Linked DNA regions of Peribacillus simplex NBRC 15720 = DSM 1321. The protein of the gene in region 1 binds, or shares a complex with, the protein of each later gene. Links are inferred from orthologs where the notes say so. Each region holds a gene or a part of one and is shown on either strand. Other genes may lie near its edges.

What was found.
Region 2: the proteins of clpC (region 1) and mecA are in contact, whole or in part, in a solved structure (PDB 3PXG), measured with the Bacillus subtilis proteins. The link is inferred for Peribacillus simplex NBRC 15720 = DSM 1321 from one-to-one orthologs.

What each region holds. Positions count from the first base shown.
Region 1 is NZ_CP017704.1:2,461,943-2,472,947, reverse strand. Bases 1-3,040 are described here. They hold clpC (ATP-dependent protease ATP-binding subunit ClpC), read left to right. Parts: upstream 1-319; coding sequence 320-2,761; downstream 2,762-3,040. Other genes in these bases: radA (DNA repair protein RadA), read left to right, coding at 2,959-3,040; BS1321_RS11770 (protein-arginine kinase McsB), read left to right, coding at 1-189. In the rest of the region: more of radA, read left to right, coding at 3,041-4,347; DNA integrity scanning diadenylate cyclase DisA, read left to right, coding at 4,350-5,423; BS1321_RS11750 (PIN/TRAM domain-containing protein), read left to right, coding at 5,650-6,747; ispD (2-C-methyl-D-erythritol 4-phosphate cytidylyltransferase), read left to right, coding at 6,769-7,455; ispF (2-C-methyl-D-erythritol 2,4-cyclodiphosphate synthase), read left to right, coding at 7,470-7,949; gltX (glutamate--tRNA ligase), read left to right, coding at 8,040-9,497; cysE (serine O-acetyltransferase), read left to right, coding at 9,873-10,523; cysS (cysteine--tRNA ligase), read left to right, coding at 10,525-11,005. UniProt on the Bacillus subtilis protein: Competence gene repressor; required for cell growth at high temperature. Negative regulator of comK expression. May interact with MecA to negatively regulate comK.
Region 2 is NZ_CP017704.1:1,296,523-1,307,335, forward strand. What follows is about bases 244-3,091. They hold mecA (adaptor protein MecA), read right to left. Parts: upstream 2,078-3,091; coding sequence 1,409-2,077; downstream 244-1,408. Other genes in these bases: cls (cardiolipin synthase), read right to left, coding at 244-1,292; spxA (transcriptional regulator SpxA), read right to left, coding at 2,571-2,966. Also shown: more of cls, read right to left, coding at 1-243; BS1321_RS06105 (GNAT family N-acetyltransferase), read right to left, coding at 3,922-4,503; BS1321_RS06110 (hypothetical protein), read left to right, coding at 4,600-4,788; BS1321_RS06115 (putative glycoside hydrolase), read right to left, coding at 4,840-6,018; trpS (tryptophan--tRNA ligase), read left to right, coding at 6,559-7,545; BS1321_RS06125 (YjbA family protein), read right to left, coding at 7,582-8,337; BS1321_RS06130 (DUF2268 domain-containing putative Zn-dependent protease), read right to left, coding at 8,446-9,213; fabF (beta-ketoacyl-ACP synthase II), read right to left, coding at 9,351-10,589; BS1321_RS06140 (beta-ketoacyl-ACP synthase III), read right to left, coding at 10,640-10,813. UniProt on the Bacillus subtilis protein: Enables the recognition and targeting of unfolded and aggregated proteins to the ClpC protease or to other proteins involved in proteolysis. Acts negatively in the development of competence by binding ComK and recruiting it to the ClpCP protease.

The DNA.
Region 1 (11,005 bases):
AGGTTAGGGATAGATCTTGGGTATATAAAAAATATATCTAAAAGCATTCTAAATGAGTTGATGATTTTGACGCAGTCGGGATTTTTACAAAAGTACGCAGGTGGCCCTTTAAGACCCCATGAAAGGGATATCCGTAGAGCAGCACTCATCCGGGAACGCTTGAATTTCACGGAACATTCCTCCTCATAGAGGTCATTGACCTCTTTAGGGAGTATTAAATTTCATGTAATAGATATGGAGCAAGAAGAAGCTTCTGCCATTACTTAGAGAATTGCCAGCAACTTTATTCAAAACGAAAATTCTTAAGGAGGAATTCCCTATGATGTTTGGTCGTTTTACTGAAAGAGCCCAGAAAGTATTAGCATTAGCCCAAGAAGAGGCAATCCGTTTAGGTCATAATAATATTGGTACGGAACATATTTTACTGGGCCTGGTCCGAGAAGGTGATGGTATTGCAGCCAAAGCGTTATATGCTCTTGGATTGGGCCCGGAAAAGATTCAGAAAGAAGTGGAAAATTTAATCGGCCGTGGACAGGATACGGCTCAAACGATACATTATACCCCAAGAGCCAAGAAAGTGATTGAGCTTTCCATGGATGAGGCAAGAAAATTAGGTCACTCATATGTTGGGACAGAGCATGTTCTTCTAGGTCTTATACGAGAAGGGGAAGGTGTAGCTGCCCGCGTATTGAATAATCTGGGAGTAAGTTTAAATAAAGCTCGACAACAAGTATTACAACTCTTGGGCAGCAATGAATCAGGTGGTCATCAAGGTTCAGCCGCTTCAAATGCAAGCACGCCGACACTGGATGGCCTAGCCCGTGATTTAACGGCGATTGCCAGGGAAGGAAGCTTGGATCCCGTTATCGGAAGAGGTAAGGAAATACAGCGTGTCATTGAGGTATTAAGCCGTCGTACGAAAAATAACCCCGTATTAATCGGTGAACCTGGGGTAGGTAAAACAGCCATTGCTGAAGGGCTTGCCCAACAGATTATCAATAATGAGGTACCTGAAATTTTACGTGATAAACGCGTAATGACACTTGATATGGGTACTGTAGTGGCTGGTACTAAATACCGTGGTGAATTTGAGGACCGATTGAAGAAAGTTATGGATGAAATACGTCAGGCGGGTAATATCATCTTATTCATCGATGAATTGCATACATTGATTGGTGCAGGTGGTGCAGAAGGTGCCATTGATGCCTCCAATATCCTTAAACCATCATTGGCACGTGGTGAATTACAATGTATCGGTGCTACAACTTTAGATGAGTACCGTAAGTATATTGAAAAGGATGCTGCGCTTGAACGTCGTTTCCAGCCAATCCAAGTCGATGAGCCGACTATTTTGGAATCCATCCAAATTCTCAAGGGGTTGCGTGACCGTTATGAGGCACATCACCGCGTATCGATTACTGACGAAGCGATTGATGCCGCAGTCAAATTATCAGACCGTTATATTTCCGATCGCTTTTTACCGGATAAAGCGATTGACTTGATTGATGAAGCTGGTTCCAAGGTTAGGCTGCGCTCATACACAACGCCACCTAACTTAAAGGAACTTGAAGTGAAGTTAGATGATGTTCGTAAGGAAAAGGATGCTTCCGTTCAGAGCCAGGAATTTGAAAAAGCTGCTTCGCTTCGCGATACAGAACAACGCTTAAGAGAACAATTGGAAGAAACGAAAAAAACTTGGAAAGAAAAACAAGGGCAGGAGAACAGTGAAGTGACTGTGGATGACATTGCACACGTCGTATCCAGCTGGACGGGAGTGCCAGTCACTAAATTGGCGCAAACAGAGTCAGACAAACTGCTTAATATGGAGTCAATCCTCCATGATCGTGTTATTGGGCAGGAAGAGGCCGTCATTGCGGTTTCTAAAGCAGTACGACGTGCAAGGGCAGGTTTGAAAGATCCTAAACGTCCAATTGGTTCATTCATCTTCTTGGGACCTACAGGGGTCGGTAAAACCGAGCTGGCCCGTGCTTTAGCCGAATCCATTTTTGGTGATGAAGATGCCATGATCCGCATCGATATGTCCGAATATATGGAGAAACATTCGACTTCACGTCTTGTTGGATCCCCTCCAGGATATGTTGGATACGAAGAAGGCGGTCAGTTAACGGAAAAAGTGCGGAGGAAACCATACTCGGTCGTTCTGCTTGATGAAATAGAAAAGGCGCATCCGGATGTCTTCAATATTCTTCTTCAAGTATTGGAAGACGGAAGACTGACAGATTCCAAGGGGCGTACTGTTGATTTCAGGAATACCATTCTGATTATGACATCGAATGTAGGGGCGTCGGCCTTGAAAACTGATAAGTATGTCGGCTTTAACATCCAGGATACTGGCCAGGACTATAAAAATATGAAAGGGAAAGTGATGGAAGAACTCAAACGTGCATTCCGTCCGGAATTCCTGAATCGTATTGATGAAACTATCGTGTTCCACTCATTAGAGAAGGATCATTTGAAACAAATCGTTACATTAATGTCAAATCAGCTTACTACCCGTTTGAAAGAACAGGAGATTTACTTGGAGCTGACAGATGCGGCTAGAGAAAAAATTGCTACGGAAGGTTTTGATCCGGAATATGGGGCACGACCAATCCGCAGGGCGCTTCAGAAGCATGTAGAAGATTATCTATCCGAAGAGTTACTTAAGGGCAACGTGAAAAAAGGGCAAACGGTCGTAATGGATGTCGTGAATAATGAGTTTGCAATCCGACAAGGCGAGCCTGTTAATGTAAGTGAATAACCTGATCCTAAACTTCGAGGTACACGCAGATTCTTTTGCAGTGTACCTCTGTTTTTTATCCATAGGTAGATATGAGTATAAATGGGACAAGTAGGGTGAATATTTTTTTAAAAAACTTAGCCTTAAGAAGGTTTAAATAAAACAGAGATATAATATCCTTAATATAGATATTTTTTCCAAAGGAAGAGGAGTAATTTATGGCTGTAAAGAAGAAAACGAAATTTATGTGTCAGTCTTGTGGTTATGAGTCCGCGAAATGGATGGGGAAATGTCCAGGATGCGGTGAATGGAACAAAATGGTCGAGGAAACCGAAATCGTTAAACCAGCTAGAAAAGGCGCTTTTACCCATTCAGAGGTTAGAGGTTCCGGGGAACGGGAGAAGGCAGCACCCATAACGACTATTCAATCAGAAAAAGAACCACGGATTAAGACGGATTTAATGGAATTGAATCGTGCTCTTGGGGGCGGGATCGTACAGGGATCCCTTGTATTGATTGGTGGGGACCCGGGTATCGGTAAGTCCACCCTGCTTTTACAGGTATCATCCCAATTGGCGCATAAACAGAAAAAAGTGCTTTATATATCAGGTGAAGAATCAGTCAAGCAGACCAAATTGAGAGCGGACCGGCTTGGGACCATGTCGGAAAATCTATTCGTTTATGCTGAAACCGATATGGACTACATCCAACAGGCAATTACAGATGTAAAACCGGATTTGGTCATTATTGACTCCATTCAAACGGTATACCATTCAGAGGTTACATCTGCCCCAGGAAGCGTTTCACAAGTGAGGGAATGCACAGCCTCACTCATGCGCATTGCTAAAACGAACGGGATCGCGATTTTTATCGTCGGACACGTTACAAAGGAAGGGGCCATTGCGGGGCCACGGCTGCTTGAGCACATGGTTGACACCGTATTATATTTTGAAGGAGAAAGACACCATACATATCGAATTATACGTGCGGTCAAAAATCGCTTTGGTTCGACGAATGAGATGGGTATTTTTGAGATGAAAGAACATGGATTGGAAGAGGTCGCGAATCCATCGGAAATTTTCCTTGAAGAACGGTCGCAAGGAGCTTCGGGCTCCACAGTCGTCGCATCCATGGAGGGCACAAGGCCAGTGCTTGTAGAAATTCAAGCATTGATTTCACCTACGAGTTTTGGCAATCCAAGACGAATGGCCACGGGAATTGACCACAATCGAGTTTCGCTTTTAATGGCTGTTCTGGAAAAGAGAGTTGGATTGCTGCTCCAAAACCAAGATGCGTATTTAAAGGTTGCTGGTGGCGTCAAGCTGGATGAACCGGCAATTGACCTCGCTGTTGCAATAAGCATTGCATCAAGCTTCCGTGATAAACCAACAAACCCTACCGATTGCATCATTGGTGAAGTGGGGCTGACTGGGGAAGTAAGAAGGGTTTCACGAATTGAACAAAGGGTGCAGGAAGCAGCGAAGTTAGGGTTTGAGCGGGTTATAATACCGGCTAATAATATAGGAGGATGGACCGCGCCGAAAGGTATTAAGATCGTTGGTGTTTCATCGGTTTCGGAGGCTCTTAAACAAACGTTAGGGGGTTAAGTATGACAGATAAAAAAGGGTATGAGAAAACAAAATTGGAAATTCTGCAAATTGTAGCTCCGGGTACCCCGCTTCGGGAGGGTATTGAAAATGTCCTGAGGGCAAATACAGGTGGTTTGATAGTCGTCGGATATAACGAGAAGGTGCGAACGATCGTAGATGGCGGCTTCGAAATCAACTGCAACTGTACCCCAAGCACATTATATGAATTGGCGAAGATGGACGGGGCCATCATTTTAAATGAAACTGCCGATAAGATCATTTTCGCAAATGCCCAATTAGTGCCGGATAATAGTACACCTTCCACTGAAACGGGAATGCGTCATAGGACAGCGGAACGTGTGGCAAGGGAGACCAAGTCGTTGGTCGTCGCAATTTCACAACGCCGGAATGTCATCACTTTATATCAAGGCAATTTCCGGTATGCCCTTAAAGATATAGGAGTCATACTTGCTAAGGCTAATTTAGCCATCCAGACCTTGGAAAAATACAAGGTGGTCCTGCAGCAGAGCATATCGGTTTTAGGAGCGCTCGAGTTTGAGGAAATTGTGACCTACGCCGACCTTTTGCAGGTATTTCACCGTTATGTAATGGTGCTCAGAATCAAGGCGGAGCTATTAACGTACCTTAATGAGCTTGGGACGGAAGGAAGATTGATCCGTTTGCAAATGAATGAAATCCTGGCAGATATTGAAACGGAAGGGAAATGGCTTATCAAGGATTATACCTCCAGTAATGATGAAAATCCTGAGGAAATCATTTTTAGGCTTCAAGAGTTGGCCATGCAGGAAAAACTGGATGAAAGCATTCTTCTAAAGGTGCTGGGCTATCATGGATACATACATCTTGATGAGTCAGTACATCCCCGTGGTTACCGTATTCTTCATAAAATCCCACGCTTGCCGGGTTTGATCATCGAAAATTTAGTGAAACAGTTCGGAAGCTTTAGTGAAGTCAATAAAGCAACGGTTGAAAACCTTGACGATGTGGAGGGTATAGGCGAAGTCCGGGCCAATAAAATCAAAGAAGGACTCCGCATTTTAAAAAATCAACTGGTCACAAATAGAAGGATGTAAAGTGCAGCTGACCTTCAAAATTTTCCTGAATTATCCTGAAATTGATTGGTGTTTATTTTTGACACTCAAAACTCAGGGTGCTAGGCTAATATTACGAAAAAGAGAAGAATTCATATTTGTAAATCCACTAATTCCTTAAGTGAATTTAACGTATATAATGAAAACGAATTTTCGAAGGTTTCATTTTATTTTATTGGTCAATAATGAGTAGAGGGAGGTGAAAGGGATGTTAAAACGCATTATACAAGCATGCTTCTTAATAGTCGGCGGAACACTTGGTATGTTACTTATTCCAGAATTATTAATTGTTTTACATGCAGACGATATTGCTTTAATAAACAATCCTTATGTAAGTGTACTGTTGGGTGCCATTATCTTTTATCTTATTACTTTTTGGGCAGTAGATCATGTGATCTATTTTATGAAGTGGCTGGAGGAACAGCTTGTAAAGATACCAAGTACGGATATAATCTTTGGCAGCGTCGGTCTTTTAGTGGGACTGCTTGCGGCGTTCTTGGTTGGCTCCGCCTTTAGTGCCATCAAGGTTCCTATTTTAAATACAGTGGTTCCTATCATCCTTACGCTTTTATTTGGTTATCTTGGTTTCCAGGTGGGCTTTAAAAAACGTGATGAACTATTGAATTTATTCACGAAAAGCAATAAGAAAAAAAATACTGACGGTGAAGCAAGCGAAGAGGATGAAGAGGGGTATAGCAAGCGGTTGAAGATTCTCGATACAAGCGTCATCATTGACGGTAGAATTGCGGATATCTGTCAGACAGGCTTTCTCGAGGGTACAATAGTCATTCCTCAATTCGTATTAAACGAACTGCAGCACATTGCCGATTCATCTGATGCATTGAAAAGGAATCGTGGGAGACGTGGTTTGGATATCTTGAATCGGATTCAAAAAGACCTTCCGATTAAAGTGGAGATGTACGAAGGGGATTTTGAAGACATTCAGGAAGTGGACAGTAAACTGGTGAAGCTTGCCAAAATATCGGGCGGAATGGTCGTTACCAATGATTTCAATTTAAACAAAGTATGCGAGTTTCAAAATGTGGCGGTCCTTAATATCAATGACCTGGCCAATGCCGTTAAACCTGTTGTACTTCCTGGGGAAGAGATGAATGTTCAGGTCATCAAGGACGGGAAAGAGCAGAACCAGGGCATCGCTTATTTAGACGATGGCACGATGATCGTTGTCGAGGGTGGCCGTGACCATATCGGGAAACGCATCGATGTACTTGTCACAAGTGTATTGCAAACATCTGCAGGCCGAATGATATTCGCTAAACCGAAACTATTAGAAAAAGCATTATAAAGAAGAGTAGGAGAAACCGTTATGTTTTATGAAGTAGTGATACCTGCGGCTGGACAAGGCAAAAGAATGAAGGCGGGCAAGAATAAACTTTTTATTGAACTATCGGGCATCCCGATTATTGTTTATACACTGCGTGTCTTCGAAGAAGATCCTGACTGTCGGGGGATTATCCTTTCGATAAACCCGGCAGAAAAGGATTATTTTAGTCAATTGATAGCAGCATATGGACTTAAAAAGGTCAAGAAACTGGTCATGGGTGGCAAGGAGCGCCAACAAAGCGTTCATAATGGACTGCAACATGCAGGAGAAGAAATCATTCTGGTCCACGACGGTGCCCGCCCTTTTATCAATCTTGGGCAAATCAGTGAATTGACTACTGCCGCCTCCCTTCATGGAGGTGCCGTAATTGCAGTGCCCGTTAAGGATACGATTAAAAAAGCGGCAAATAAAAAGGTAGTGGAAACTGTGGAACGATCAAGCTTGTGGGCGGTACAAACTCCACAAGCTTTTCGTGTATCCATATTAAAAAGGGCATATGAACAGGCAGAAGCGGAAGCGTTTTTAGGGACGGATGATGCAAGTTTGCTAGAGCGGATCAATGAACAGGTAGTTATTATTGAGGGCAATTATGATAATATTAAAATTACGACTCAGGAAGACCTATATTTTGCAGAAGCGATTTTACATAAACAACATGGAAAACGATGATTGGGGAGAATGATATGTTTAGAATAGGACAAGGATATGACGTTCATCAGCTTGTGGAGGGCAGACCTTTGATTATTGGCGGGATTACGATTCCGTATGAGAAAGGTTTGCTAGGGCATTCGGATGCGGATGTCCTTCTGCATACTGTTGCTGATGCCTGCTTGGGGGCAATTGGTGCAGGGGATATCGGTAAGCATTTTCCGGATACCGATCCTGAATTTAAAGATGCTGATTCGGCAAAACTGCTGCAGTATATTTGGGCGATTGTAAAAAAAGAAGGATATTCCCTAGGCAATGCGGACTGTACAATCATTGCACAAAGCCCGAAAATGGCACCGTATATTGAGGAAATGCGAGGCAGGATTGCTGAACTTTTAGATGAGTCGATAGACAGAATTAATGTAAAGGCGACCACTACCGAGAAACTTGGATTTACAGGCAGGAGCGAAGGAATCGCGGCACAGGCTGTGGTCTTATTGGTTAAATCAAACTAAATTCGTTTTTAGAGTGGATGCCTTTATCCCAATGTATTTAAATGATAATATATACAATAGAATAGAACGACTGGGAGGTCTATATATATCATGAGCAGCGATATTCGAGTTCGCTATGCACCGAGTCCGACTGGACATTTACATATTGGTAATGCACGGACTGCTTTATTTAATTATTTATACGCACGAAATAAAGGCGGGAAATTCATCATCCGTATTGAAGATACCGACCAAAAGAGAAATATTGAAGGCGGAGAAGAAAGTCAGCTTAAATATTTGAAATGGCTTGGTATGGATTGGGATGAAGGTGTTGATGTTGGCGGTGAATACGGGCCATATCGTCAATCCGAAAGGAACGACCTTTATCAGGAATTGTATCAAGAGCTTTTAGATAAGGGTTTGGCATATAAATGCTATTGTACGGAAGAAGAGCTTGAAGCTGAACGTGAAGGACAGGTCGAGCGTAATGAAACGCCAAAATATTCAGGGAAGTGCAAGCATTTAACTGAAGAAGAGCAAGCGAAACTAGTGGCTGAAGGAAGAAAGCCTAGCATTCGTTTTGCCGTTCCAGCTGGGAAGGTCCTTACTTTCAAAGATATGGTTAAGGACGACGTTTCGTTTGAAACAGATGGCTTTGGTGATTTTGTCATCGTTAAAAAAGATGGCATTCCAACCTATAACTTTGCAGTGGCCGTCGATGATCACTTGATGAAGATTTCCCATGTCCTTCGCGGTGATGATCATATCTCCAATACTCCAAAACAATTGATGATTTATGAAGCTTTCGGCTGGGAACCGCCGGTATTCGGACATATGACGCTGATTGTAAACGAAAGCAGGAAGAAACTGAGTAAACGTGATGAGTCGATCATTCAATTCATTGAGCAATATGAAGAGCTTGGTTATGTACCTGAAGCTTTATTCAATTTCATTACATTACTAGGATGGTCTCCGGTCGGGGAAGAAGAGATTTTCACGAAGGAAGAATTCATTAATCTATTCGATGCTGATCGGTTGTCTAAATCACCTGCACTTTTCGATAAACAAAAGCTTACATGGATGAATAACCAATATGTGAAGCAATTGGACGGAAATCGTGCAGTGGAATTGTCAATGCCTCACTTAATTAAAGCCGGGAAGGTTTCAGCGACACTGACTGCCGAAGAAGAAGAGTGGGTACATGGGCTAGTTTCCCTTTTTCAAGAGCAGATGAGCTATGGAGCGGAAATAGTTGAGCTATCTGAACTATTTTTCAAGGATGAGGTCGTGTTCGAGGAAGAAGCTAAGGAAGTACTGGCTGAAGAACAGGTACCGGAAGTCATGAAAGCTTTCCTTCAGGAGATCGAAGGGCTTGAAGAATTTAACGCGGATGAAATCAAGAAATCGATTAAAGCCGTACAAAAAAGCACAGGTCATAAAGGGAAAAAATTATTTATGCCGATAAGGGCGGCCGTCACGGGTCAAACACATGGTCCTGACTTGCCTAAGGCGATTTCATTACTGGGCAAAGAAAAAATTAAACAGCGTATTCAGAGTATTTTATATTAACAATTTGTCGAAAATGTAATATAGTATTTAATAATCTTACAAAAGAACGCGTAGATGGGGAGAAGTAAGTAAACGAAGCTTTTTAGAGAGAACCATAACCTGCTGAAAGTGGTTCAAGCCTCTCGTTTTCTGAAATGCACCCTTGAGTCCTTTGCTGAACTAACCTATAGTAGGCACAGGCGGAATGTCCTCCGTTACAGGGATTAAAGTTGGGGATGGAAAAACAGGAAAAAGCTTTACCTGATTCTTACATTCCAAACAGAGTGGAACCGCGCTTTAAGCGTCTCTGTCTATTTGGACAGAGACGCTTTTTTATATGCTTTAAAAGCTTCAAAAGGGGATGTTGGAAAAGGACGGAACATAGGGGGAATCATTTTGTTAAAGATGTTTAAAGAGGATATCGAAGTGGTTTTTGATCAAGATCCTGCTGCGCGCAGCTATTTGGAAGTCATATTGACGTACGCGGGTTTACATGCAATTTGGAGTCATAGGATGGCTCACGCACTATTTAAGAAGAAATTCTTTTTCCTGGCAAGAAGTATATCTCAAATCAGTCGGTTTTTTACCGGAATTGAAATTCATCCAGGGGCTACCATTGGCCGTCGTTTCTTCATTGACCATGGAATGGGGATCGTCATTGGCGAAACTTGTGAGATTGGCGACAATGTATCTGTCTTTCAAGGTGTAACCCTTGGGGGGACAGGAAAGGAAAAGGGAAAACGACATCCTACGATAAAGGATAATGTGTTGATTGCTACAGGAGCAAAAGTGCTGGGTTCCATCACTGTTGGGGAAAACTCAAAAATCGGTGCAGGATCGGTCGTTTTAAAGGAAGTGCCGCCTAATTCTACAGTGGTGGGCATTCCAGGCAAAGTGGTCATTCAAGATGGCATCAAAATCAAAAAAGACCTAAATCATTCAGATCTTCCTGATCCAATCGCTGATCGCTTTAAGGAATTGGATAGTGAAATCAGGGCCTTAAGAGCGAAGTTGGCTGAGCAGAAGCAGGAAGAAAGGAGTCTATAATATGGCGATTAAAATATATAACACAGCTACAAGAAAAAAGGAAACCTTCGTCCCGATTGAAGAGGGAAAGGTGAAGATGTACGTATGCGGACCAACTGTCTATAATTACATTCATATTGGTAATGCAAGACCAGCAATCGTATTCGATGCAGTTCGTAGGTATTTGGATTACCGTGGTTATGATGTGCAATTCGTTTCGAACTTTACGGATGTGGATGATAAGCTGATTCGTGCGGCAAAAGAATTGGGGGAAGATGTCCCTACCATATCAGAGCGTTTCATCAAGGCTTATTTTGAAGACGTGTCAGCATTGGGTTGCAAAAAAGCGGATGCTCACCCAACCGTAATGGAGAACATGGATGCAATCATTGAATTCATCTCGGCATTAATTGAGAAAGGATTCGCTTATGAATCTGAAGGGGATGTGTATTACCGCACTCGTAAGTTTGAGGGGTATGGAAAACTTTCACATCAGTCCATCG
Region 2 (10,813 bases), 1.2 Mb from region 1 along the record:
GCCAGTTGGTCATCAACGATGATGATTTTACTATGCATGAAGCCTTCATTATATTGAAATATACGAACTCCGGAAGCAAGCAATTCGGGAAAATAAGTTCTCGAAGCATGAAATACGATACGTTTATCGGGGTTCTTCGGGACGAGCAGCCTGACATCCAAACCACTTAAAGCAGCCACCTTCAACGCTTGAAAGATATCGTCATCAGGAACGAAATACGGGGAGGCAATCCAGACGGACTTTTCTGCTGATGTGATCATCTTAAAAAAAATGCTTTTAATGATCGTCCACTCACTATCCGGTCCGCCGCCAATCAATTGAACTCCGCCATGTCCGTGATGGTTCGGCAGGCCAGCCATGAGATATTCATCACTTAAAAAACTATTATTGGTGCTATAATACCAATCCTGCAGAAATATGAGCTGTAAAGTCCTGACCGCTTCCCCCTTTATGATAAGATGCGTATCCCGCCAGGAACCGAATTTCTGATCTTGTCCCAAATATTCATCCCCAATATTAAGGCCGCCGATGAAACCGACCGAGCCATCGATCACAATTATTTTACGATGGTTACGAAAGTTGAATTTATTATTTAATAAAGGGAGATGCACCGGACCAAAGGCCACTATTTCGGCTCCCGCATTCCTCAGTTCATCGATATAAGAGCGAGCTAACTTCCAAGAACCAACCGCATCATAGAGAAATCGGACCTCTACCCCTTCTTTTACTTTTTGTATCAAGATGTCCTTTAGCAGACCGCCAATGCGGTCATCCCTCACAATATAATATTCTAAATGAATATGATGTCTGGCTTTTTTTAATTCTTCGATGATATTGGAAAATGTCTCCTCACCATTCCTTAAAACCCGAGTTTCAGTCGTAAATGAAATAGGGCTATTCCCCAGCCTATTTGCAAGAGTGATTAACTGCTGAGGGTTCTCGCCCATTTCCTTAATTCGTTCATTATATTCCGCTTCGCCGCTAATTTTCACGAAACTCTGCTTATCCAAAAAGTACTTCTTGCGAAATATCCTTTCTTTCCGAAAATTACGGCCAAACAAAAAGTAAAAAATGAAACCGATGAATGGAAAAGCGCCAAAAATAACAAGCCATGTTATGGTCTGGATGGGATCTCGATTTTCCAGGAAAATGTTGAATCCAATTATCACCAAGAAAAGGGTCAATATAAGGCTAGAATAAAAAATCAGCCCGCCATCGACGCCATTTATTAGAAAATACCAAGTGCTGACCAACAAGAGAATAAGCAGACCGATGCCAACTATATTCTTCACCTAGACTACCTCCAATTAACAAACACAGGCACATTTAAAAACCTCCCTGCTAAGGTAAAAAAAACATTTATTCTTGGACGAAAAGGCCGATTTCTACTGAAATCGGCCTCAACAGTCTATGCGAAATATTTATCGACCGTTGTGAATACATCATTTTCGATAACTATCTTCCCGTACTCTTCAAGCATGTGCACCGTTATAGGTGACTCCTGACTATATTCCAATAAAAGACTTAGAACATTATCGATTTCTTCCTCATCAATCTCCGCCTCGGAAAATTCGATATAAAGATAATATTTATTCTGATAAACATAAAGTTTTGTCGTCCAGTCATCCAAGCCATGACGCTTGCTTAATGAAATGACATCTTCAAAATCCTCGAAAATCGTGATGAATTCAATCATACCATCTTCGAATGTCATACCGCTTTCTTCATCTTTACCATGAAAATGTTGATCAAGTAGCGTATCCATCTTGTCTGATACATTCAAATCCCTTAACTTATCATCTGAAAGAGGCAGCTCGAGTTTCTGACCATCTTTGGCAAGCTGGGCTTTTGTGACCAAAACTTCCAAGCCTTTTTCAAGGGCTTGAACTTGAATCCATAAAGGTCCTTCAATCATGAATTCTTCTTCTTGATGCACTTCATCCATCATTTCCCAAAAAAGTTCCTCACTTCGTTCGCGGCTGTACCAAATTTCTTCGCGATCAAAGCCTCTTTCCTCAATATCTATATAGGAAATATAAAATTTAACTGTATCGTCATTAATGCGTTCGATTTCCATGATTCCCCTCTCCCTTCCTTCTCATTTTGAAGGGATAATAACCCCCAAGCGAAAATTGCTCTTAAAAGCTCTTTACCCGTAAGTGAATACTGTAAATCATGATAGTCATTAAAACAGACTATTTTACATCATTTTATGACAAAACCTTGAAGAAGGGAAATAAAAAACATTACTTATCTAAAAAACAATTGTTTGCCTAATATTCCATTCATTCTATAAAAAAATTCATCCGCATGCAACTATCATAATGCTTTATTCAATTTTAATCTTACTGCCGTTAATGCCTTATTATATACATGGCATGATGAGCTTCATTCTTATTTTTTCTTTAAATGATGACCGGTTCAAGGGACCTGCTGCAGGCTCAGAAACGTCTGCTGTCGCCTATGAATCCTGTTATGTTCCCCGTTATTATGTTAAAAAAATCAGCGAAAATTGGTTATGTATAAAGAAAAAGCCCTGCACATTTCCTGGCAGAGCTTGAAAGACCTTATTAGTTGACCATACGTTGTGCTTCCCGTAACTGGAAGGTACGAACTTTACGCGGTAAAAAGCGTCTTATCTCATCTTCGTTATAACCAACTTGAAGCCGTTTCTCGTCAAGGATAATTGGACGTCTTAACAGACCTGGATTCTCCTTGATTAATTTATATAATTCTTGAAGAGGCAGGCTCTCTAAATTTACGTTTAACTTTTGGAAAGTTTTTGACCGTGTTGAAATGATTTCATCGGTTCCATCTTCTGTCATTCGAAGAATTTCTTTAATCTCATCAATCGTTAACGGTTCTGAAAAAATGTTTCTTTCTTTATATCCAATCTCATGTTCCTCTAACCATGCTTTTGCTTTTCTGCATGAAGTACAACTAGGTGATGTATATAATGTTACCATGTTTACTCACACTCCCTAAATATAGAATCGGTGATCTATGAGGGGAAATCTACTATTAGTATTCATAAGTACCACTCTAATTTGAAATAATTTTAAATAAGTAATTCATTTTCTTTATTATACACTAATTTATTTAAAATGAATACCCTTTTTGATATTTGGAAAAATCCTTTTAAACTTCTAGTTTTGCCTGTACTATAGCTATTTCTGTTTTTTATGTAATACATTAAAACCGCTTTTTCTAATTGAAAATACCTACCTACCATTCTCATTTAACTCTCAATACGGCCCTCATGATTTTTTAATTAACTCGTTACTTTTATTTACCCCCAATCTTTGTCAATAAACAAGATCATGTTAATATATTTTCTTTAATAAAAAGCAAATTCCTCCTTTTACAAGAAAAACCATTCTTTTAGCACATATATTTCCAAAAGTAAAAAAGGTAATTCGAAAAAATCAGCGATAAGGGAGCAATCTACCATCCAAGAAGTTATAGATATTCGTTTTCCTGCAAAATATGCACAATAAAAAAAGACAGTTTGCTACAGTCAAAAAAAACGATCCAGTTGATTTCAGAAATCCGCTCCCTTTCCGCAGACTGTCTGCCAAGCCTCCTTGCCGCAAGCATCTAGCGGGTCTCGGCAAGCCAGTTATTCGGCAGGAGTGTCGCAAATTTCTTCAATATATTGGGGGTTACATCCAAATAAAAAAAGTGAAAATTGAAGGTTAACCAAGTTCTCCTTTTAAAAAACATGGTTCGAGGTAAAACCATTCCGGAGCTCCTTTTATCGACAAATTCTAAGAAAAGATAGTTTGCCTCAATTTTTCTTTGAAAAATGTTCCGGTTGTTTTCTGCTGGAGCACTTTTTCGGCCGTTCACACAATTTTTCGTCCTTTACCGTACTTTTTTCGACAAACTAAAAAGGGCTGGTGAACAACCAGCCCTTTTTTCTCAAACTTCCATCTCTTTAAAAATATCCGTTTCCTGACCTGCATTCAAGCTTAGTACATCTTCTACATCTTGATAAGATTTCCCATATAGATCATCATCTTTGTAAGTATGGATTTCAGAATAAATCTCTTTCATGAAATCAAATACGTCTTCTTCATCAACAGATGGATTTGCCGGCCAATATAAGATTTCCATAGGCGTATTCTCCTTGGTCGCAAGTGATTTTCTGCTGTAGGAAATCGAAGAGGCATGCTGGAACCCTTCCCTTTTATAAAATTTCAGCCTTTTAAATGTATCATCATCATTTTCTTGTATTGGTTCTACTTCCAGCAAGATCGTTTTCTGCTTTTTTTGCAATTTTTGAATTAATTTCCTTCCTAGTCCCTGCCCCCTTGATTTCTTGGATACAAAAAGGTAATCAACGAATATAAACTCTTCCCCTTCCACATACAATAAAACATGGTCGGGCCCTTCATCCTTCTTATATATTTCCTGCTTATCTTCTAAAAGAACTTCTATATGTTCTTTGGACTTCATTTCTTCAATAGGGAAATACTGGTTTAGTTTTTCATACCAATTCATAATTTAATCTCCTCATTTGCTAGTTTATACTTTCCAGATTTTTTCTTATCCACTACAATGGAACTTGAATAGCTTGAAAATATTAGGAGGGTTTTGATGATTAGTTACTTTTTGGACTTTTTTTTAGTCGCTGCTTGCGTTATTGGCATTACAGCTGTGAATGGCGTTGTGACGAATGGCATCGGCGAAAAATGGTTTGGCGGGAAACGTCACTCTCATATTTTCGATCAATCGAAACGAATTCAGTCAGGGTGGAGTCAAGTTGGCGGGAATAAAAAGCGGTAATTCAGAGAGAATTTGGATGACCGGAAGGATCTTCCAAGGTCATCCTTTTTTTTATGGGGTATAGTCTACTCCCTTTGTATATCGATTTGCTGCATTCCATAATAAGTATTCATCAATACCATTATCATTCAATGCTTTTATTTGAGCTTCCACTTCTTCCTTACCATATCTTTGGTAATTCCCCTCTCCTAAATATGAGGCAGTAAAATCTTGTAGCCATGGTCTTGAAGTAGGTGGTGTTTTTAATTCCTTCAGCTTCCCGTTCTCCAATTTCGCATATTCCTTAACGAGATTATAAGGCTCCAAATCGGGCTTATCGATACCAAAATAAGATGTCCAGTGGCTTGGATAGATCATCGAGGAAATTACATCGACATTCTCAGAGATTTTTGTGAAGTTTTGCCCAATTCCTGGAGCTTCAGGCAATGTAGCCGAATATCCAAAAATATCCACTGACACTTCCACACCATATGGCTCCAGTTGTTTCCTCGCATAACTTACGAAATCTGTCACTGCCTGAACCCTTTTGGCTGTATGACTCACTTTCGCTTCATCATATTCACCGACATCATATTTCAAATCTTCTTCTTTATTTTCGAATCCTTCAGGAAAACGGACATAGTCAAATTGAATTTCTTTAAAACCCATCTTTGCCGCTTCAATGGCAATACCGACATTATAATCCCACACTTCTTTTAAGAATGGGTTAACGAAGGCTTCCCCTCGACCATTCTTCCATACCTTTTCACCATCTAAAAATGATAATTCAGGCTTTTCTTTAGCCAGAAGGGAATCTTTAAAGACGACTACCCTTGCAATCGGATAAATCTGTTTATCCTCAAATTTTTTCAGCATTGCCCTTGGGTTTTTTATGTAGTCTTTACCAATCCCAGCATATGGAGAATCGGGATCTTCGGTTTTAAACGTAACGTTCCCCCTGTCATCCTTAATGTCAATGACCATCGCATTCAAATCGGTTTCATCTACATACTTAATAAGTTCATTCAATTTATTGCCACCCGCTGCAGGTCCGGTCACATATATTCCGCGCACAGCATCCGGATAGTCGAATTTCAACCCCGAATCAAAAACAAAACGCGGTACGCTCACAGGCAATTCTTTATTTTCTAATGCCACCTGCCTGGTTTCGTTCATGCCTTGTGCATGAACTGGCTGTTGAATCAGGAATATGCACATACCTGTCATCAACCATTTACACTTTGGTTTCATTTTCTCCACCTCATTCGCCATCAGTCATCAATATTCAACAAATATAATAAACCCCTTTCTTTAATACCACAAACAATTAACTTTACTCCTATATATTATAAATAATTAAAAAACTTGTCTTACAAAGTTTCAGTTTTAAGAATACGTTCACAATCCTGTATTCCCTTGTGAGTATCCTTCCCTAAAATGGTCTGCTCATTGTGAAATATGTTAAACGGTTTGATTTTCCTTGAACCCTTCATTTCTTCCATAATCAAAAAAAAGAAACGGAAAATCCGTTCTATTTGCTTGATTGCCGTTTCGATTATACATTTAATATGAATAAATGCTAAAATACAGTATAGTGGACATTTCGTATTCTCAGAATGGCATCGATACAGGACAAAACGGCCCTCCACAAGATTTAAATGAGCGTTTCCCTATCATGGGAGCACCGCACATTTCTTTCAATGAAAGTGGATTCATTTTCTATTTATCCTTACAATAATGAAGAGCGAATATCCATTTATCAATAAACGCAATTAGAGGAGTGACTAGCAGTTGAAAAGGATTTTCTCCGGCATTCAGCCATCCGGTTCCGTTACTTTAGGAAATTACATCGGAGCCATGAAACAATTCGTTAACTTACAAAATGAATATGACTGTTTCTTTTGTATTGTTGACCAGCATGCAATTACAGTTCCACAAGATCGCATAAAGTTAAGGAAAAACATCAAAACATTGGCCGCTTTATATTTGGCCATTGGTCTGGATCCTGAAAAGAATACCATCTTCATTCAATCAGAAGTACCAGCGCATGCACAGGCGGGCTGGATTTTACAAAGTATCTCCTATATTGGTGAACTTGAGAGAATGACGCAATTTAAGGACAAATCCGCTGGCAAAGAAGGGGTATCCGCAGCACTGCTTACTTACCCGCCGTTGATGGCTGCCGATATTCTCCTTTATAGTACAGATGTGGTTCCTGTCGGGGAAGATCAAAGACAGCATCTTGAATTGACACGCGATTTGGCTGAACGGTTCAATAAAAAGCATAATGATATATTTAAAATCCCGGAAATCAGCCTCCCTACAGAAGGGGCACGTATTATGTCCCTTCAAGAACCAACCAAGAAAATGAGCAAATCTGATCCTAATAAAAAGGCAACAATTGCCCTATTAGATGATCCGAAGCAAATCGAAAAAAACATCAAGAGCGCAGTTACCGATTCGGAAGGAATTGTCCGTTACGATAAGGAAAACAAAGCGGGTGTTTCCAACCTGATGTCCATATACTCCATCTTCAGTGGAAAATCCTATTCAGAAATTGAAGAGATGTATGAAGGCAAAGGTTATGGTGACTTTAAAAGTGATTTGGCTGAGGTGGTTCTTGGAGAAATCCTACCAATCCAGGAACGCTATAATGAATTGATCGATTCTCCTGAATTGGATGAAATTCTGGACCGCGGGGCAGAAAAGGCGAACATTGAAGCCAATAAAATGATCAGAAAAATGTATAATGGCATGGGACTTGGCAGAAAGAGATAAAAAAAAGACGATCCTCAACGGATCGTCTTTTTTTGTTCATAATATTGATGGGCTATCGCCAGCCTCCACTTGCCAAAGCTTTTCAAAAAAAGGCTGCCCCTTCACAAGGTTTTCACAAAGTTGAAGGTGCTTCTCTGACCAGCCTTCCTTCATTTCTTCATATAACTCAAGCCAAGCTATCTGAAAATCCATTTCTTGAATACTTTCATATTTCTCAGGGGCCCATTCTGTATACCAATAGCGGATTTCAGCAGTGTTTTTCGCCGTGAATAATTGGTCCATGGCCATGAATAGCAATTGCTTAAGCTGTCTTTCTTTTCTTGTCAAACCGTTCATGAATAAGGGAGACGGCGACAAAATATGATATTCTTTCTCAGATGTAGGTTTTTCAGTAAAGGTGTAATCCATCTCATCATGGTTTTCTATCATGTCATAAACAATTTGTTCCTGCCGGGGAATTATTCTGCTTTTCCTAATCGGAATATGATAACCTATCGTATCAACAGCTAAAATTCCATTTCCATCAGTCACGATAAAACAATAGTCAAGCTGAATTCGTTCATGATTTTTCCTTGCATATGCTTTTTGATACACATCATTCAGCAAAGGCTTAGGTAATTCTGACAAGTCGTTTTCTATGTAGTGGAACAATGTTGATGACACTTTCAACAAAGGAACTTGATCTAGTAGTTCAATCCCATCATCCTTCCTCCATTCATGAAAATGACAAATATTATAGCCGTTTTCTTCTCCTTCAAACCAGTTAACCCATACATCATGAAGATATAGCATCATTCATCCCTCACTTAAACAAATTTCTGTTTGTCAATCAGTATAGGCAGGAACCATACAATTTATTCCTATTCTAGAAAACAGATTAAGAAAAAAAGAACGTATATTTTAACTCTTTTTTGATAAGAATTCTTCAGATTGAATAGTGAATGATTTTTTCACAGAGAGTTTTTCAGAATTTTTCACCAGATAATAGCCACTACAGTATCCAAGCATATATGGATATCCTTTCGTCCCAAGCAGAAGTACATCATGAAGAGGATCTGTACGTTTTATCATGTGATTTTCCTCTAAATGCTTACTCCAAAATTCTCGTAGTTTATCTTCCTGATATAACTTAGTCCATTTCGCTAAAAATTTTGCTCCTAAATATTTTCCCACCGTTCTTTCCGCCAGTCCCTCCATGATCATCGTATCCAGGAGAGTGAATTCTTTTTGGTCCTTTTTCAAATGATGCAGACGGCAAACATGATGATATTCATGAATCAATAGGGCCTCCATTTCCTTTTCGGCTATCCCCTTGCCGTAAAAAAGGAATAGTTTATCTTTAAATGCCAACCCTGACTTCGTTTCAACTTTTTTATTCCATATACCTGAAGACATGAGCGGAAAAATATATATGGGAACATCAGGACCTCCCCATAGCTTCTTATAAGCTGTAAACAAGCTTTGTGTTTTTTCCCATATATTATTTTCTTTTAAGTCTTCCAAAATGAGTTTTGTTTTTTGATTCGGCGAATACATGCCATGCTTCAATAAATGATGATAAATCATGTCCGCACCAAGGTTGTTGAATGTACTTTTAAGTCTTTCCAGCATCTGGACCGGGCGGTTAAAATCCTTCTTCATCCATTCATTGGTTGAAATGACTCCCATTTCCCATACACCTCCGCTTCTATTGACTATCGTATGATTTAAAGAGGGCGGTTGACACATATTCTATCCTTTGCATGTTCATTTTCCCTTCAATATAAAAAGAGCAGATCCCAAAAGATCTGCCCTTCCTTTAAAACTTATTGATATTTCTTGAAAAGAATAGTTGCGTTATGTCCACCGAATCCAAGTGAATTGCTGATGGCTGCATTGATTTCGCCCTTCCTTGCTTGATTCGGAACATAGTCCAAATCACACTCAGGGTCAGGTGTTTCAATATTGATGGTTGGAGGCAAAATGCTGTCCCTGATTGCCTGAATCGTGAATATTGCTTCCACACCTCCTGCTGCCCCTAACATATGGCCTGTCATTGATTTAGTGGAACTTATTGCAAGTTTATTAGCATGGTCGCCAAAGACTTCTTTGACTGCCATCGTTTCGTATTTGTCATTGTATGGTGTACTCGTTCCGTGGGCATTCACATATTGGATGTCTTCCGGATTCAAACCTGCATCCTCAATTGCGATTTTCATCGCTCTTGCCCCGCCTTCTCCACCTGGTGCCGGAGCTGTAATATGGAAGGCATCTCCAGTTGAGCCATAACCAGCTATTTCAGCATAAATCTTGGCTCCTCTATTCAATGCATGTTCAAGATCTTCCAGAACGATAATTCCAGCTCCTTCCCCTATTACGAAACCATCACGATTAAGATCAAAAGGACGGCTAGCGGTTTGTGGATCAGGGTTGGTCGATAAAGCAGTATTTGCACAGAAGCCTGCAACCGACATTTTTGTGATTGGCGCTTCGGCCCCACCTGTGATCATGACATCGGCATCGCCCCGTTGAATGGCTTTAAACGCGTCACCAATTGAATTTGTTCCTGTTGCACAGGCTGTCACCGTACATGAATTGATTCCTTTTGCACCCAGTAAGATAGAAACCTGGCCAGCTGCCATGTCCGGAATCATCATTGGAACGAAAAATGGGCTCACCCGTTTATATCCTCTATTTAAAAAGTTTTCATGCTGTGTTTCAAGTGTCTCCAGCCCGCCGATACCCGAACCGATCCAGACCCCGACACGTGCAGCATTTTCATCGGTTATTTCCAGCTTGCTATCATTATATGCCATAACGGATGCTGCAATTGCATAATGGGTAAAACGATCCATTTTGCGTGCTTCTTTACGATTTATATATGTCTCTATATCAAAATCCTTGATTTCAGCAGCAACTTTAACGGGGAATTCTTCAGCATTTAAACGAGTTAAAGGCCCTATCCCCGATTTCCCCTCAATTATATTCTTCCATCCAGTTTCTGCATCATTACCAACTGGAGAGATTGCTCCAATACCTGTTACAACTACACGGCGATTAGTCATTAAAAATCGCTCCTTCCTATTTTTAAAGCTCTTACGTTTTGCTTCTTCTTTTATTTACCCCACCTAAGAGCGATCGCTCCCCATGTAAGGCCACCACCAAAACCGACCATGATGATTAAGTCATTGTCCTTGATTCTTCCTGCTTCCATTTCTTCCACAAGGGCCATTGGAATGGACGCTGATGAAGTATTTCCATATTTATGAACCGTTTTTGTCATTTTTTC